One region of the Streptomyces sp. NPDC048258 genome, then DNA from elsewhere that is predicted to be linked to it. Evidence: riboswitches for the same ligand, from Rfam matches in the RefSeq annotation. Region 1 holds a riboswitch; the other holds the start of a gene.

Region 1 (7,323 bases):
CCGGCGGGGCTGAAATTGCCCTGCGGGCAATCCAGCCCCGCCGGCGTTTGAGGCGCGGGGTCTGGGGCGGAGCCCCAGTAGGCGGGCCGCGGTCAGGCCTGGAGGTCGGACAGTTGGGCCGTGAACCACTCGGCCGGGGGGAGGGCGGTGGCGGCCGCGGCCAGGCGCTTCGTGCGGTCCGCGCGCTCGGCGTCCGGCATGGACAGCGCCGCGTGAAGGGCCTCGGCCGTCTGCGTGACGTCGTACGGGTTCACCGTGAGCGCGTCCTGCCGCAGCTCCTCGTACGCCCCCGCCCCCGTCGACAGCACCAGCACGCACCCCGCCTCCGACACCACCGGGATCTCCTTCGCCACCAGGTTCATCCCGTCCCGCACCGGGTTCACCAGCGCGACATCCGCCATCCGGTACGCCGCGAGCGAGCGCGCGAAGTCGTCCTGCACCGACACGTGCACCGGCTGCCAGTCCGCCGTGCCGAACTCCTCGTTGATCGCGGCCGCCAGCTCCCGCACCGACTCCGTGTACGCCCGGTACACCGCCAGGTCCTGCCGCGACGGGTACGCGGACGCCAGGTGCACCACCCGGCCGCGCCATTCGGGGTGCGTGGTCAGCAGTTCCCGGTAGGCCAGCAGGCCCCGCAGGATGTTCTTCGACAGCTCCGTCCGGTCCACCCGGACGATCGTCTTCAGGTCGCCGACCTCCGCCCGCAGTGCCGCCAGCTTGTCGTCCACCTCCGGCCGGTGCGCCAGCGCCCGCAGCTCGTCCGCGTCGACCCCCAGGGGGTATTTGGTCACGTGCGTGAACCGGGCCTCGCCGCCCGCCTTGATGTGCTTCACCCCGCGCAGCGGGTCCTCCCCGCTCGGCAGGTGCGTCCGCGCGACGCCGCTCGCGTCCTCGAACTGCGCGCTGGTGATGAAGCCGAGCGCCCACTCGTAGGTGTGGAAGCCCAGCCGGTCCGCCCCGAGCATCCCCCACACCAGCTCCCGCCGGATGTCGTCCGGGAGCATGTGCATGAACTGCTGCGAGGCCCACGGCGTGTGCGTGAAGTGCCCGATCCGCAGGTCCGGCCGCAGCTCCCGCAACTGCCCCGGCACCAGCGCCAGGTGGTAGTCCTGCACCAGGACACAGGCGCCCTCCGCCGCCTCCTCGGCCAGGGCCGCCGCGAAGGCCTGGTTGTAGGCGACGTACGACCCCCACTGCCGGCGGAACTCCGCGTCGAAGACCGGCGTGCGCGGGATGTCGTACAGGTGGTGGTGGGTGAACCACAGCACCGAGTTCGCGATGCCGTTGTACGCGTCGTCGTACACCGTGGGATCGATGTCCAGCATCCGGACGCCAGGCTCGGCCACGCCCCGGCGGACCGCCTCCCGGTCCGCCTCCGACAGGGCCGCGCAGATCCACACCGCGTCCGGCTGCTCGGCCAGGGCCGCGGAGAGTCCGGAGACGAGACCGCCCCCGCCGCGCCGGGCACTGAGCGTGCCGTCGGCGGCGAGGACGTACGAGAGCGGGCCGCGGTTCGCTGCAACGAGTACCTGAGAAGCCATGCGGCCAACCTAGCCCGGCCCGCGCCCGCTCAAACCGTACGATCCCTCACGCCACGCTGCGCAGTGCGTACTCCTTGACGCCCAGCATCGGCGGCCGCTCCTCCGTGTCCACCGCGTACGTCCGCGGCACGAACCCGTCCGGCCCCCGCTCGAACTGCGTCAGCTCCGGCCGTACGAGATGACCGCGCGAGAGCCGCAGCTGCGCGGTGCGGTATATCGCCGCGGCCATCCGGCCCAGCGCCTGCCCGTCCTGGTGGCGGTGGACCCGTACGCCCACGTCCACCTGGGCCAGCGCGTTCAGCCCGACCGTGTGCAGCGCGTCCACCAGCAGGCCCAGCTCGACGCCGTACCCGACGGGGAACGGCAGCCGCTCCAGCAGGGAGCGGCGTACGGCGTACTCGCCGCCCAGCGGCTGGACGAAGCCGGCCAGCTGCGGCCAGTGCAGGTTGAGCAGCGGGCGCGCCACCAGCTCCGTCACCCGGCCGCCCTGGCCGGGGGCGTCGCCCAGCGGGCGGTCGTACATCGCCTTGACGAACTGCACGTCCGGTTCGGTCAGCAGCGGCCCCACGATCCCGGAGACGAAGTCGGCCGAGAAGTCCCGCAGGTCGGCGTCGACGAAGCAGACGATGTCCCCGGCGGTGGCCAGCAGGGAGCGCCACAGCACCTCGCCCTTGCCGGGCAGCGCCGGGATCCGCGGCAGGATCTCGTCGCGGTGCACGACGCGGGCGCCGGCCTTCGCCGCCACCTCCGCCGTCCGGTCGCTGGAGCCCGAGTCGATGACCACTAGTTCGTCCACGAGGGGGTACGGCAGTCCCTCGATCAGCTCGCGCCGGATCACCTCGACGATCGCGCCGACCGTCGCCTCCTCGTCGAGCGCGGGCAGCACCACGCTGACCGTGGTCCCAGCCGCCCGTTTCCGGTCCAGCAGCTGGTCGAGCGGTCGGTCGGCGGCGGACCAGGAGCGGTCGGCCAGCCAGCGCTCCACCTCTTCCAGCACCCTCGGTACTCCCTGCATCGTCACTTGTTTGGACCGATTTGTGATCCATCTCGCGGTTCGGACGGCTGTCTCAACCGCCCGGCCCTTCGGTTACAGTCTTGAACAACGCAGAGGACCACCGCATGCCGGGGGTCCTCGCGCACAAACGCCCGGACGCGCCACAGAGCGCGCGGCCCGGTGCCATACCGCTCATCCAGAGGGGCAGAGGGACACGGCCCGTTGAAGCCCCGGCAACCCTCCAGTCGGTTCTCGCGATGCGTTTTCACGCACCTCCGCGAGGTCCCCGGCTAGGGAAGGTGCCAATTCCGTCTCATGGCGAAGTGCGCCATGGGGAAGATGAGGAGAAAGGGCCTCGCCATCATGGCTGCACAGACTGTCGCCACCTCTGCCGGAACCGGAACCGTCGACCTCGGACCTGCCACCGGCCTTTCCTGTCGCGAGTGCGGTACCCGCTTCGAGCTCGGACCCATCTTCGCGTGCGTCGAGTGCTTCGGACCTCTGGAAGTCGCCTACGACCTCCCGACCGGCACGGGTTCATCTGAAGACGTCGAGGCCCTGCGCGCCGCGATCGAGGCCGGCCCGAACAACATCTGGCGGTACGCGCCGCTGCTGCCCGTCCCCGCGGACGTGGCCTCCAAGCCGAGCCTGAACCCGGGCTTCACCAAGCTCGTGGACGCGGAGAACCTGGCCAAGGAGCTCGGTGTCACCGGCAAGCTCTACGTCAAGGACGACTCCGGCAACCCGACGCACTCCTTCAAGGACCGCGTCGTCGCGATCGCCGTCGAGGCGGCCCGCGCCTTCGGCTTCACCACCCTGTCCTGCTCCTCCACCGGCAACCTGGCCGGCGCCGTCGGCGCCGCCGCCGCCCGGGCCGGTTTCCGCTCCTGCGTGTTCATCCCGCACGACCTGGAGCAGGGCAAGGTCGTCATGGCCGGTGTCTACGGTGGCGACCTGGTCGGCATCGAGGGCAACTACGACGACGTGAACCGCTTCTGCTCCGAGCTCATCGGCGACCCGCTGGGCGAGGGCTGGGGCTTCGTCAACGTCAACCTGCGCCCGTACTACGGCGAGGGCTCCAAGACCCTGGCGTACGAGATCTGCGAGCAGCTCGGCTGGCAGCTGCCCGACCAGATCGTCATCCCGATCGCGTCCGGCTCGCAGCTGACGAAGATCGACAAGGGTCTGCAGGAGCTGATCAAGCTCGGCCTCGTCGAGGACAAGCCGTACAAGATCTTCGGCGCCCAGGCCGAGGGCTGCTCCCCGGTGTCCACCGCCTTCAAGGCCGGCCACGACGTGGTCCGCCCGCAGAAGCCGAACACCATCGCCAAGTCCCTCGCCATCGGCAACCCGGCGGACGGCCCGTACGTCCTGGACATCGCGCGGCGCACCGGCGGCTTCGTCGAGGACGTCAACGACGAGCAGGTCGTCGAGGCCATCAAGATCCTCGCGCAGACCGAGGGCATCTTCGCCGAGACGGCGGGCGGCGTGACCGTCGGCGTCACGAAGAAGCTCATCGAGAACGGGCAGCTCGACCCGGCGCTGACCACCGTCGTCCTGAACACCGGTGACGGCCTCAAGACCCTGGAGGCGGTGGTCGCGGACAGCGGCCAGACCGCCACCATCCGCCCGAGCCTGGACGCGTTCCGCGCCGCCGGCCTGGCCTGACCCTCCCCCCGCACACCGGAAAGGCAGTAGCGCCATGAGCGTCAACGTCCGCATCCCCACCATCCTGCGCACCTACACCGGCGGCAAGGCCGAGGTCCCGGCCGAGGGCGCGACCCTGGCCGAGGTCATCGAGTCGCTGGAGAAGAGCCACCCGGGCATCGCCGCCCGTGTCCTGGACGACCAGGGCAAGCTGCGCCGCTTCGTGAACGTCTACGTCAACGACGACGACGTGCGCTTCGAGGGTGGGCTGGAGGCGGCGACGCCGGACGGCGCCGGTGTGTCGATCATTCCCGCCGTCGCCGGCGGCTGCTGACACGCGAAAACCGTAATTGCCCCCTCCGCTAAAAGCGGAGGGGGCAATTCTGCTTGATTGGGCGCGGTAGAGTTGGGGAAGTCCCCTCCGCTGGACTTGCCCGCCGCATATGAACGGGCCGCGGCAGGGTTGACATTCAGTCAATATGCAAGCGCGGTATGGGGCTTTGGTGAGATTTGCCGGGTCCGAGTTGCCCTGCCATATGCCAAATTTTCACTCTATTTCAATGTTTCTGGGTGTCCTGAATTCTCGTCGGATTGACCTGTTGCAGACAGCACCGGCGCAGATACATTCAGCCTCGGTCGACGCGTTCCGACGCAAGTTCTGACCCGGGAGCGCGAAGTGCGTTCCTGCGCAAGGGCCAGTAATAGGGGAGTTAGGCATGGCTCAGGGCACCGTCAAGTGGTTCAACGCGGAGAAGGGCTACGGCTTCATCGCGGTCGACGGTGGTGCGGATGTGTTCGTCCACTACAGCGCCATCCAGATGGACGGGTACCGCACCCTTGAAGAGGGTCAGCGGGTCGAGTTCGAGATCTCGCAGGGCCAGAAGGGTCCGCAGGCGGACATGGTCAAGCTCGCACTCGGCTAGTCCTGGCGCGATCGACCGCCCACGCGTACGTAAGAGGGGCCCACATCCTGGACACGGGGTGTGGGCCCCTCGTGCGTTCAGGGGGCCGTTCACGGGGGCGTTCACCCAAGCCGCTTGCACTCGAGGGGGTCGAGTGCTAATCATTGGCGTTAGCACTCTCCAGGTGAGAGTGCTACCACACGAGGACCGGGTCGGTGAGGCCCGCAGGGTCCGGCGGGAAGGAACCGCCGGGCACGCAGGCCGTCCGTCGCGGGCGCGGGCGCGGTCCGGGAGCAATCCACCGCTGTCCGGGAGGACCACTTCAGATGGCCAAGATCATTGCGTTCGACGAGGAGGCCCGGCGCGGTCTCGAGCGTGGGATGAACCAGCTCGCCGACGCCGTCAAGGTCACCCTTGGCCCCAAGGGTCGCAACGTCGTCCTTGAGAAGAAGTGGGGCGCGCCCACGATCACCAACGATGGTGTCTCCATCGCCAAGGAGATCGAGCTCGAGGACCCGTACGAGAAGATCGGCGCCGAGCTGGTCAAGGAAGTCGCCAAGAAGACGGACGACGTCGCGGGCGACGGTACGACCACCGCCACCGTCCTGGCCCAGGCGCTCGTCCGCGAGGGCCTGCGCAACGTGGCCGCCGGCGCCAACCCGATGGCCCTCAAGCGCGGCATCGAGAAGGCCGTCGAGGCCGTCTCCGGCGCCCTGCTGGAGCAGGCGAAGGATGTCGAGACCAAGGAGCAGATCGCTTCCACGGCCTCCATCTCCGCCGCCGACACCCAGATCGGCGAGCTCATCGCCGAGGCCATGGACAAGGTCGGCAAGGAAGGCGTCATCACCGTCGAGGAGTCCCAGACCTTCGGTCTGGAGCTGGAGCTCACCGAGGGCATGCGCTTCGACAAGGGCTACATCTCGGCGTACTTCGCCACCGACATGGAGCGTATGGAGTCGGCTCTCGACGACCCGTACATCCTGATCGTCAACTCCAAGATCGGCTCGGTCAAGGACCTGCTGCCGCTCCTGGAGAAGGTCATGCAGTCCGGCAAGCCGCTGCTGATCATCGCCGAGGACGTCGAGGGCGAGGCCCTGTCGACCCTGGTCGTCAACAAGATCCGCGGCACCTTCAAGTCCGTCGCCGTCAAGGCCCCGGGCTTCGGCGACCGCCGCAAGGCCATGCTCGGCGACATCGCCATCCTCACCGGTGGCACGGTCATCTCCGAGGAGGTCGGCCTCAAGCTGGAGAACGCCGGTCTCGACCTGCTCGGCCGCGCCCGCAAGGTCGTCATCACCAAGGACGAGACCACCATCGTCGACGGTGCCGGTGACAGCGACCAGGTCGCCGGTCGCGTGAACCAGATCCGCGCCGAGATCGAGAACTCCGACTCGGACTACGACCGCGAGAAGCTCCAGGAGCGCCTCGCGAAGCTGGCCGGCGGCGTGGCCGTCATCAAGGCCGGCGCCGCGACCGAGGTCGAGCTCAAGGAGCGCAAGCACCGCATCGAGGACGCCGTGCGCAACGCGAAGGCGGCCGTCGAGGAGGGCATCGTCGCCGGTGGTGGCGTGGCCCTGCTGCAGGCCTCCGCGGTCTTCGAGAAGCTGGAGCTCACGGGCGACGAGGCGACCGGCGCCAACGCCGTGCGCCTGGCCCTGGAGGCCCCGCTCAAGCAGATCGCCGTCAACGGTGGTCTCGAGGGTGGCGTCGTCGTCGAGAAGGTCCGCAACCTGCCGATCGGTCACGGCCTCAACGCCGCGACCGGCGAGTACGTGGACATGATCGCCGAGGGCATCATCGACCCGGCCAAGGTCACGCGCTCCGCGCTGCAGAACGCCGCGTCGATCGCCGCGCTGTTCCTGACCACCGAGGCCGTCATCGCCGACAAGCCCGAGAAGGCCGGCGCCGGCGCGCCGGGCGGCATGCCGGGCGGTGACATGGACTTCTGATCGACCCCTGGCTTCGGCCTCTGGTTGATCGGCTGTTCTCGAACGAGGGCGGCACTCCCTGCGGGGGGTGCCGCCCTCGGGCGTTTCGGGCGGCGTCAGAAGCCCGAGCTGTCAATGTCGAAGCCGAAGGGGTCCGGGATGGGCAGGGGTGCACCGAAGGGCACCGTCTTGCGGAACTGATACCCGTGCGGCGAGGGGTCCGAGAAGCAGGTGATCTCGGACCCCTGCATGTCGACGATCAGGTAGACGGGGACGAGCTGTCCGTACACGTCCATCTTCTCGTGCCAGTC
Region 2 (7,323 bases), 770 kb from region 1:
GACGTGCTCGTCGGTTCGCTCACCTTCGCCATGCCGGAAGGCCTGGAGGAGGATCAGCACGACTTCCAGGTCCAGATCGGCAAGGCCGCCCTGATGATCGTCCGCATCAAGCCGGAGGACATCAAGGACAAGCAGGAGCTGGAGTGGTCCCACGAGGGCATCGTGGCCTACTCCAAGATCTGCACCCACGTCGGCTGCCCGATCAGCCTGTACGAGCAGCAGACGCACCACGTGCTCTGCCCGTGCCACCAGTCCACCTTCGACCTCTCCGACGGCGCCCGTGTCATCTTCGGCCCGGCCGGTCACGCGCTTCCGCAGCTGCGGATCGGCGTGAATGACGAAGGCTTCCTCGAAGCGCTCGGCGACTTCGAAGAGCCCGTCGGTCCTGCCTTCTGGGAGCGCGGATGAGCACTGCCACTGAGTCCAAGACGGCGCGCAAAGCGCCCGCCGGCGAGCGCGTAGCGGACTGGGCGGACGGCCGCCTGGGCATCTACAGCCTGGCCAAGTCCAACATGCGCAAGATCTTCCCGGACCACTGGTCCTTCATGCTGGGTGAGATCTGCCTCTACAGCTTCATCATCATCATCCTCACGGGTGTGTACCTGACGCTGTTCTTCCACCCGAGCATGAACGAGGTCGTGTACCACGGCTCGTACGTGCCGATGCAGGGCGTCCTGATGTCCGAGGCCTTCGCCTCGACGCTGGACATCAGCTTCGACGTCCGCGGTGGTCTGCTCATCCGGCAGATCCACCACTGGGCCGCGCTGATCTTCGTCGCGGGCATGGTCGTGCACATGATGCGCGTCTTCTTCACCGGCGCGTTCCGCAAGCCGCGTGAGGTCAACTGGATCTTCGGCTTCCTGCTGCTGGTCCTCGGCATGTTCACCGGTTTCACCGGTTACTCGCTGCCGGACGACCTGCTGTCGGGCACCGGTGTCCGCTTCATGGAGGGCGCGATCCTGTCCGTGCCGGTCATCGGCACGTACCTGTCGTTCTTCCTCTTCGGCGGAGAGTTCCCGGGCGGCGACTTCGTCGCGCGGTTCTACTCGATCCACATCCTGCTGCTGCCCGGCATCATGATGGGCCTGCTGGTGGCCCACCTGATCCTGGTCTTCTACCACAAGCACACCCAGTTCGCGGGTCCCGGCAAGACGAACAACAACGTCGTCGGCATGCCGCTGCTGCCGGTCTACATGGCCAAGGCCGGAGGCTTCTTCTTCCTGGTCTTCGGTGTCATCGCGGCCATCGCGGCCATCGCCTCGATCAACCCGATCTGGGCGCTCGGCCCGTACCGCACGGACCACGTGTCCACCGGTGCGCAGCCCGACTGGTACATGGGTATGCCGGAAGGCCTGATCCGAGCCATGCCCGGCTGGGAGATCAACCTGTGGGGCCACACGCTCGTCCTGGGCGTGTTCATCCCGCTGCTGCTCTTCCCGCTGGTGCTGGGCTCGATCGCCGTCTGGCCCTTCATCGAGTCCTGGGTCACCGGGGACAAGCGCGAGCACCACATCCTGGACCGCCCGCGCAACGTCCCGACCCGTACGGCCTTCGGTGTCGCCTGGATCGCGGAGTACATCGTCCTGCTGATCGGCGGTGGAAACGACATGTTCGCGCAGTACTTCCACCTCTCGATCAACTCGATCACCTGGTTCGTCCGGATCGGCTTCTTCGTCGTCCCGGTCCTCGCCTTCATCGCCACCAAGCGGATCTGCCTCGGCCTCCAGCGCCGGGACCGGGACAAGGTGCTGCACGGTCGCGAGACCGGCATCATCAAGCGCCTGCCGCACGGTGAGTTCATCGAGGTCCACGAGCCGCTCTCGCAGGACAAGCTGCACACGCTCACCTCGTACGTCACCTACGAGCCGGTCGAGATCGGCCCGACGGTCGACGAGAACGGTGTCGAGCGCAAGGTGAAGCTCGGCGAGAAGCTGCGCGCGAAGCTCAGCAAGGGCTTCTACGCCGAGGGCAACCAGATTCCGAAGCCCACGGTGGAGGAGTACAAGGAGATCCAGAGCGGCCACGGCCACCACTGATCTCCCGTTCGGCCGCTTGATCGAATGAGGGACTGATTTCGGTCAGTCCTGGTGTCGCCACGGCGAGAGCCCCGTCCAGTGTCTGGGACGGGGCTCTTTGCCGTCTCCGTGGCTGGATAGGCTGAAGCCGTTCCCATTCGACGACGGAATCCCCGATGAGCAGCAGGAGCGGACCATGAACGTTGTGACCCCGGCAGGCGGCGACAGCGTGGCGGCCCGTGGCTGGCCGGGCGTTCTCGACGCCCTGCTGACCGGCCAGGACCTGAGTGCGGACGACACCGCCTGGGCCATGGACAAGATCATGCGCGGGGAGGCCACCGACGCCCAGATCGCCGGCTTCACGGTCGCGCTGCGGGCCAAGGGGGAGACGGTCGCCGAGATCAACGGCCTCGTACGGGCGATGTACGAGCACGCCAACCTGATCGAGGTGTCGGGCCCGACGGTGGACATCGTCGGCACCGGCGGCGACGGGGCCAAGACGGTGAACATCTCGACGATGTCGGCGATCGTGGTCGCCGGTACCGGCGCCAAGGTGGTCAAGCACGGCAACCGGGCCGCGTCCTCCGCGAGCGGGGCCTCGGACGTCCTGGAGAAGCTCGGCGTCAACCTCGACCTCACCCCCGCGCGGGTCGTCGAGGTCGCCGAGGAGGCCGGCATCACCTTCTGCTTCGCGGTGAAGTTCCACCCGGCGCTGCGGCACGTGGCGGGGGCGCGCAAGGAACTGGGCATCAGGACCACCTTCAACGTCCTCGGCCCGCTGACCAACCCGGCGAAGGTCAGGGCGCAGGCCACCGGCGTGGCCGACGCCCGGATGGCCCCGATCGTGGCGGGCGTGCTCGCCGAGCGGGGCTCCTCCGCGCTGGTCTTCCGGGGTGACGACGGCCTGGACGAGCTGACCACGACCTCGACCTCGCGGGTGTGGTGGGTCCGGGACGGCAAGGTCTCGGAGCAGGCCTTCGACCCGCGGGACGTCGGCATCGCCCTGGTCGACGTGTCGGAGCTGCGCGGCGCGGACGCCTCGTACAACGCGGATGTCGCCCGCCGCCTCCTCTCCGGCGAGACGGGCCCGGTCCGCGACGCGGTCCTGCTGAACTCGGCGGCGGCCCTGGTCGCGCTGGACCCGGGCACCGGCACCCTGGAGGAGCAGCTCGCGGCGGGCATCACCCGCGCGGCGGAGTCGATCGACTCGGGCGCGGCCCGCGCGGCGCTGGAGCGATGGGTGGCGGCTAGCAACGCCTAGCGTGCGCCGCTGTCCGGGGGGCGTGGCCTCCCGGACCCGGCCCCGCGTGTCGACGGCCGGAGGCCGGCGCAGCCGGGCGAAGCCCGCGAGGCCGCCCGCGGCCGAGCGGTGCGAGCACGGCGTGGAGAAGGCGGCGGTGGGTGGCGGCGAGCAACGCGTAGCGTGCGCGCAGCGCGCAGCGCGCCTGATTCCGATTGATCGTTTTCGGCCAAGACCCCGGTCCGCCATTCGGACCGGGGTCTTGCGTACGGGGGATCATGTGGCAGGATGCTGGACAGGTCACGAGTGACAGCGTTTAGGCCCCGGCTTGCTGTCCGGCAACCCTCCTTCCGTGGCGGGGTGCCCCGGGTGATGACCAGGTCGTAGGCAGCGAGGTCTACGGCAAGCGCGGATCCCTCGACACCAGGGGTCCTGGTCTCTCGAGGAGCGTTTTCCGTGAGCAAGCGAATGCGATAGGGCGACTCCGCCCCTTCTTCAACCCTCGGATCAGGGTCACTTCCGTGTACCCGCCTTCGTCCGAGGACTTCCCGTACCCCGGTCGGCCGCCGAGCCGTACCCGCGTCGCGTACGGGCACACCGAAGCCATTCACCCCTGCCTGCCGGGAGATTCCGCCATGTCCGCATCCCTGAACGCCGCTGCCGCCACCGCCGTCGCCGCCACCGCGACCACCGCCGCCACCGCCGTCGCAACCGCCGTCGACCCCGCCTGTGCCGAGCCGCTGCCGGTCCTCGGCCGGGACGTCACCGTCCCGCTCGTCACCGGCGGCGAGGTCACCTACGCGGCCCTCGACTACGCGGCCAGCGCCCCGGCGCTCCAGCGGGTCTGGGACGACGTGGCCGCGTACGCCCCGTACTACGGCAGCGTGCACCGCGGCGCCGGCTACCTCTCGCAGCTCTCCACCGACCTCTTCGAGCAGAGCCGCGTCACGGTCGCCGAGTTCCTCGACTGCCGCCCCTCCGACCAGGTGGTCTTCACCCGGTCCACCACGGACTCCCTGAACCTGCTCGCCGCCGTGCTCCCGGCCGACTGCCAGGTGTTCGTTTTCGAGACCGAGCACCACGCCTCGCTGCTGCCCTGGACGAACGCGCAGGTCACCTACCTCAACGCGCCCCGCACCCCGGACGAGGCCGTCGCCACCCTGGAGCGGGCGCTGGCCGACCGGGACCCCTACGGCCCGGCCCTGGTCTGCGTCACCGGCGCCTCCAACGTCACCGGTGAGCTGTGGCCGGTGAAGGAACTCGCGGCGGCCGCGCACGCCCACGGCGCGCGGATCGTCCTGGACGCCGCCCAGCTCGCTCCGCACCACCCCGTCTCCGTACAGGACCTGGACGTGGACTGGGTCGCCTTCTCCGGGCACAAGCTCTACGCCCCCTTCGGCTCGGGCGTCCTCGCCGGCCGCGCGGACTGGCTGCGTGACGCCGAGCCGTACCTCGCGGGCGGCGGCGCCTCCCGCAAGGTCGCCCGGCGCGAGGACGGCGGCGTGGACGTCGAGTGGAACACCACCGCCGCCCGCCACGAGGCCGGCTCCCCGAACGTCATCGGCGTCTACTCCATCGCCTCCGCCTGCAAGGCCCTGACCGAGGCGGGCTTCGATGCCCTGGTCGCCCGGGAGCGCCACCTCATCGCCACGGTCCGCGAGGGCCTGGCCGATGTCCCGGCGGTCCGCGTCCTGTCCCTCTTCGGGGACGACGCCCCGCGCGTCGGCGTCATCTCCTTCGTGGTGGACGGCTGGAACAGCTCCCACTTCGCGGCGGCGCTCTCCGCCGAGTACGGCATCGGCGTGCGCGACGGCCTTTTCTGCGCCCACCCCCTGGTCCGCACCCTGCTGGGCAGCGAGCCCCAGGCCCAGGGCGAGTGCGGAGCCCCGGAGGCCGCCCCGGGCGAGCGCTCCCTCAACGCCATCCGCGTCAGCTTCGGCGCCGGCACCCCCGACGAGCACGTGGCCCGCTTCGTCCGCGCGGTGAAGGAACTCGTCGCGGACGGCGCGAAGTGGCAGTACCGCACGGAAGAGGGCCGCTGCGTCCCGGCGGTCTGAGCTTGCTGTCCGCCTCAATCGCCGGCGGGGCGGGGTCCCGCCCGGGTGCGGGGTGTGAATCGACTCCCCCCGCACCCGGGCGGGGTCTTGCATGCCGGGGGGAGCGGGGGCGCGCAGGGGCGTCCCCGCAGGACGAGCGCGCAACCACGGCTGAACGCCGTGACGAGGCTTGGTGCGCGAGCCGAGGAGACGTCCCGGAGGGACCCCGCGGACCGGGCCGGCGGTCAAGACCCCGCCCGGGGGGCGAACCCAGCCCCGCCGGCGCTTGAGGCGCACCGGAGCCAGGGCCGCGCAGCGGAGGGGCAGGGGGCGAAGCCCGGGGCGTACCCGCAGGCCCCGCGGGAGGCGCTACGCGTCGAGGCCGATCGCGAAGGCCGCTTCCAGGTCGTGCTGGGAGTACGTACGGAACGCCACGTGCGTGTCCGTCGCCTCGACGCCCGGGATCTTGCTGATGCGGCCCGGGATGATGTCCGCCAGGTTCTCGTGGCGGGCCACGCGGACCAGCGCGATCAGGTCGTACGTCCCCGTGACGGAGTAGACCTCGCTGACGCTGTCCAGCGCGGCGATGGACTCGGCGATCTCGGGGATGCGGTCCACGCTGGTCTTGATGAGCACGATCGCGGTGATCACGGCTGGCTGTCTCCCTCGGTGGCCGTCGCTGGTCGCCTCACTCTAAGACTTGATCCGTAAGTCACCAAAGGTGAGCTGAGGATTGCAGCCGGGGCGGCATCCGGGCTTTCCGGCGTGGTCACGCACGGTGCGTGTGTCATCCGGGGTCGCTCGGGGCCGCTTTCCGGCGGTTCGGTGAGCAGAGGTCCCGCGCTGGGGCGGGACTGCCACGTGACCAGCGCCCCGAGAGGTGTTCTGGCTCGCTGCGGTTGACTCACACAGGGCTTCTTCCAGCCCAGTCGAGAAGATGATCTGTGCGTGCCGGGACATCGTGGTGTCCAGGTACGCGGTCTTGGGGTCGTCCACGTCGGTGAGGCGGACGAACGCGGCCAGCGCGGCGGACACGAGGTCACGCTTGCCGACGAGGCCGCACGCGATGCACTTGTGCTCACGGTCCCGCAGCGTCTTGTTGACCCGCTCTCCGCACAGGCAGTGCTGTGACAGGGCGGTGGACCAGGTGGAGGCGCGGACGAGCCGTCCGCCTGCGGCCCGGCACTCGCGGTCGAGCGCGGCGATGAGCAGGCCGGGTGTGGTCCGGGAGAGGCGTTTGCCCCACAGCCGGTACCAGCTGCGGATGTCGCAGTCCTCCGCGACGAGCACGGCGCCGTGGACGGCGATGATGTCGCGAGCCACGCTGCGGGCGCGGTGGCGGCGGTGCTCGGCGATGGAGGCGGCGTGTTCGGCCTGTCGGGTGCGCAGCTCCCGGTAACCGGCCGAGAGGCGGTCACGGCGGTACGCCTGCTTCGGTACCCCATTGGACCGGGCTGCGCGGGCACCGCCCGGAACCGTCACCGCCTTGGGCTGTGCCTCGTACACCCAGCCGCCCGGCGCACCCGCCTTCCGGCGGCGGACGAGATCCACCTTGTGCCAGCGGCCGGGGGTGGAGAGGAAGTGTTCGACACGGGCGTACTGGCCGGGCTGCTGTGGCATCCGTACCGGGAGCACAAGGTCACCCGCGCCGGAGTCAGGTCCGCCCGCGAAGACGACGGCGAGGGGGCCGGTGTGGTCCCACCACGTCGCCTTCCGCATCAGCGGTTTGCCCGATGGGGAGGTCTTGCCAGTGGGCACCGTGCCGGAAGGCAGCTCGGGCTTGGACATCCGCCGGGGCGGCATCAACGCGTGCTGCCCGCCGTTTGTGTAAGCCATGACGTGCCCGCGGAGAGTGCCGACGAGGCGGAAGGTCTCCCACTTCTTCCCAGTGGTATGGGAGCGGGCGCGTCCGGCGCTCAAGGGCCTCACGGGAGAGGCCGAGACGCTGCCGTACGGCCTTCGCCCCGTGCTCGCCGCGTTCGTGCTTGGCGGCCCAGTACGCATCGACCTTGGCGCGGGCGTCCTTCCGGAC

Evidence for each region. Region 1 has a riboswitch for S-adenosylmethionine ahead of thrC (threonine synthase). Riboswitches for the same ligand answer to the same signal wherever they lie in the genome.
Region 2: linked by a shared signal. The riboswitch ahead of ACGFYQ_RS03665 (aminotransferase class V-fold PLP-dependent enzyme) and the one ahead of thrC (threonine synthase) in region 1 are both predicted to bind S-adenosylmethionine.

What each region holds. Positions count from the first base shown of each region.
Region 1 covers NZ_JBICZH010000001.1:20,986-28,308, forward strand. Annotated here, with positions in the region: gene ACGFYQ_RS00120 (trehalose-6-phosphate synthase) at 93-1,541, opposite strand; gene ACGFYQ_RS00125 (glucosyl-3-phosphoglycerate synthase) at 1,588-2,538, opposite strand; SAM riboswitch class I at 2,725-2,881, shown strand; gene thrC (threonine synthase) at 2,899-4,203, shown strand; gene ACGFYQ_RS00135 (MoaD/ThiS family protein) at 4,238-4,516, shown strand; gene ACGFYQ_RS00140 (cold-shock protein) at 4,899-5,105, shown strand; gene groL (chaperonin GroEL) at 5,411-7,033, shown strand; gene ACGFYQ_RS00150 (Uma2 family endonuclease) at 7,129-7,323, opposite strand, start outside.
Region 2 covers NZ_JBICZH010000001.1:786,650-793,972, forward strand. Annotated here, with positions in the region: gene ACGFYQ_RS03650 (Rieske 2Fe-2S domain-containing protein) at 1-408, shown strand, start outside; gene ACGFYQ_RS03655 (cytochrome bc complex cytochrome b subunit) at 405-2,036, shown strand; gene trpD (anthranilate phosphoribosyltransferase) at 2,212-3,276, shown strand; SAM riboswitch class IV at 3,554-3,670, shown strand; gene ACGFYQ_RS03665 (aminotransferase class V-fold PLP-dependent enzyme) at 3,891-5,312, shown strand; gene ACGFYQ_RS03670 (Lrp/AsnC family transcriptional regulator) at 5,661-5,942, opposite strand; gene ACGFYQ_RS03675 (hypothetical protein) at 5,985-7,127, opposite strand; gene ACGFYQ_RS03680 (hypothetical protein) at 7,180-7,323, shown strand, end outside.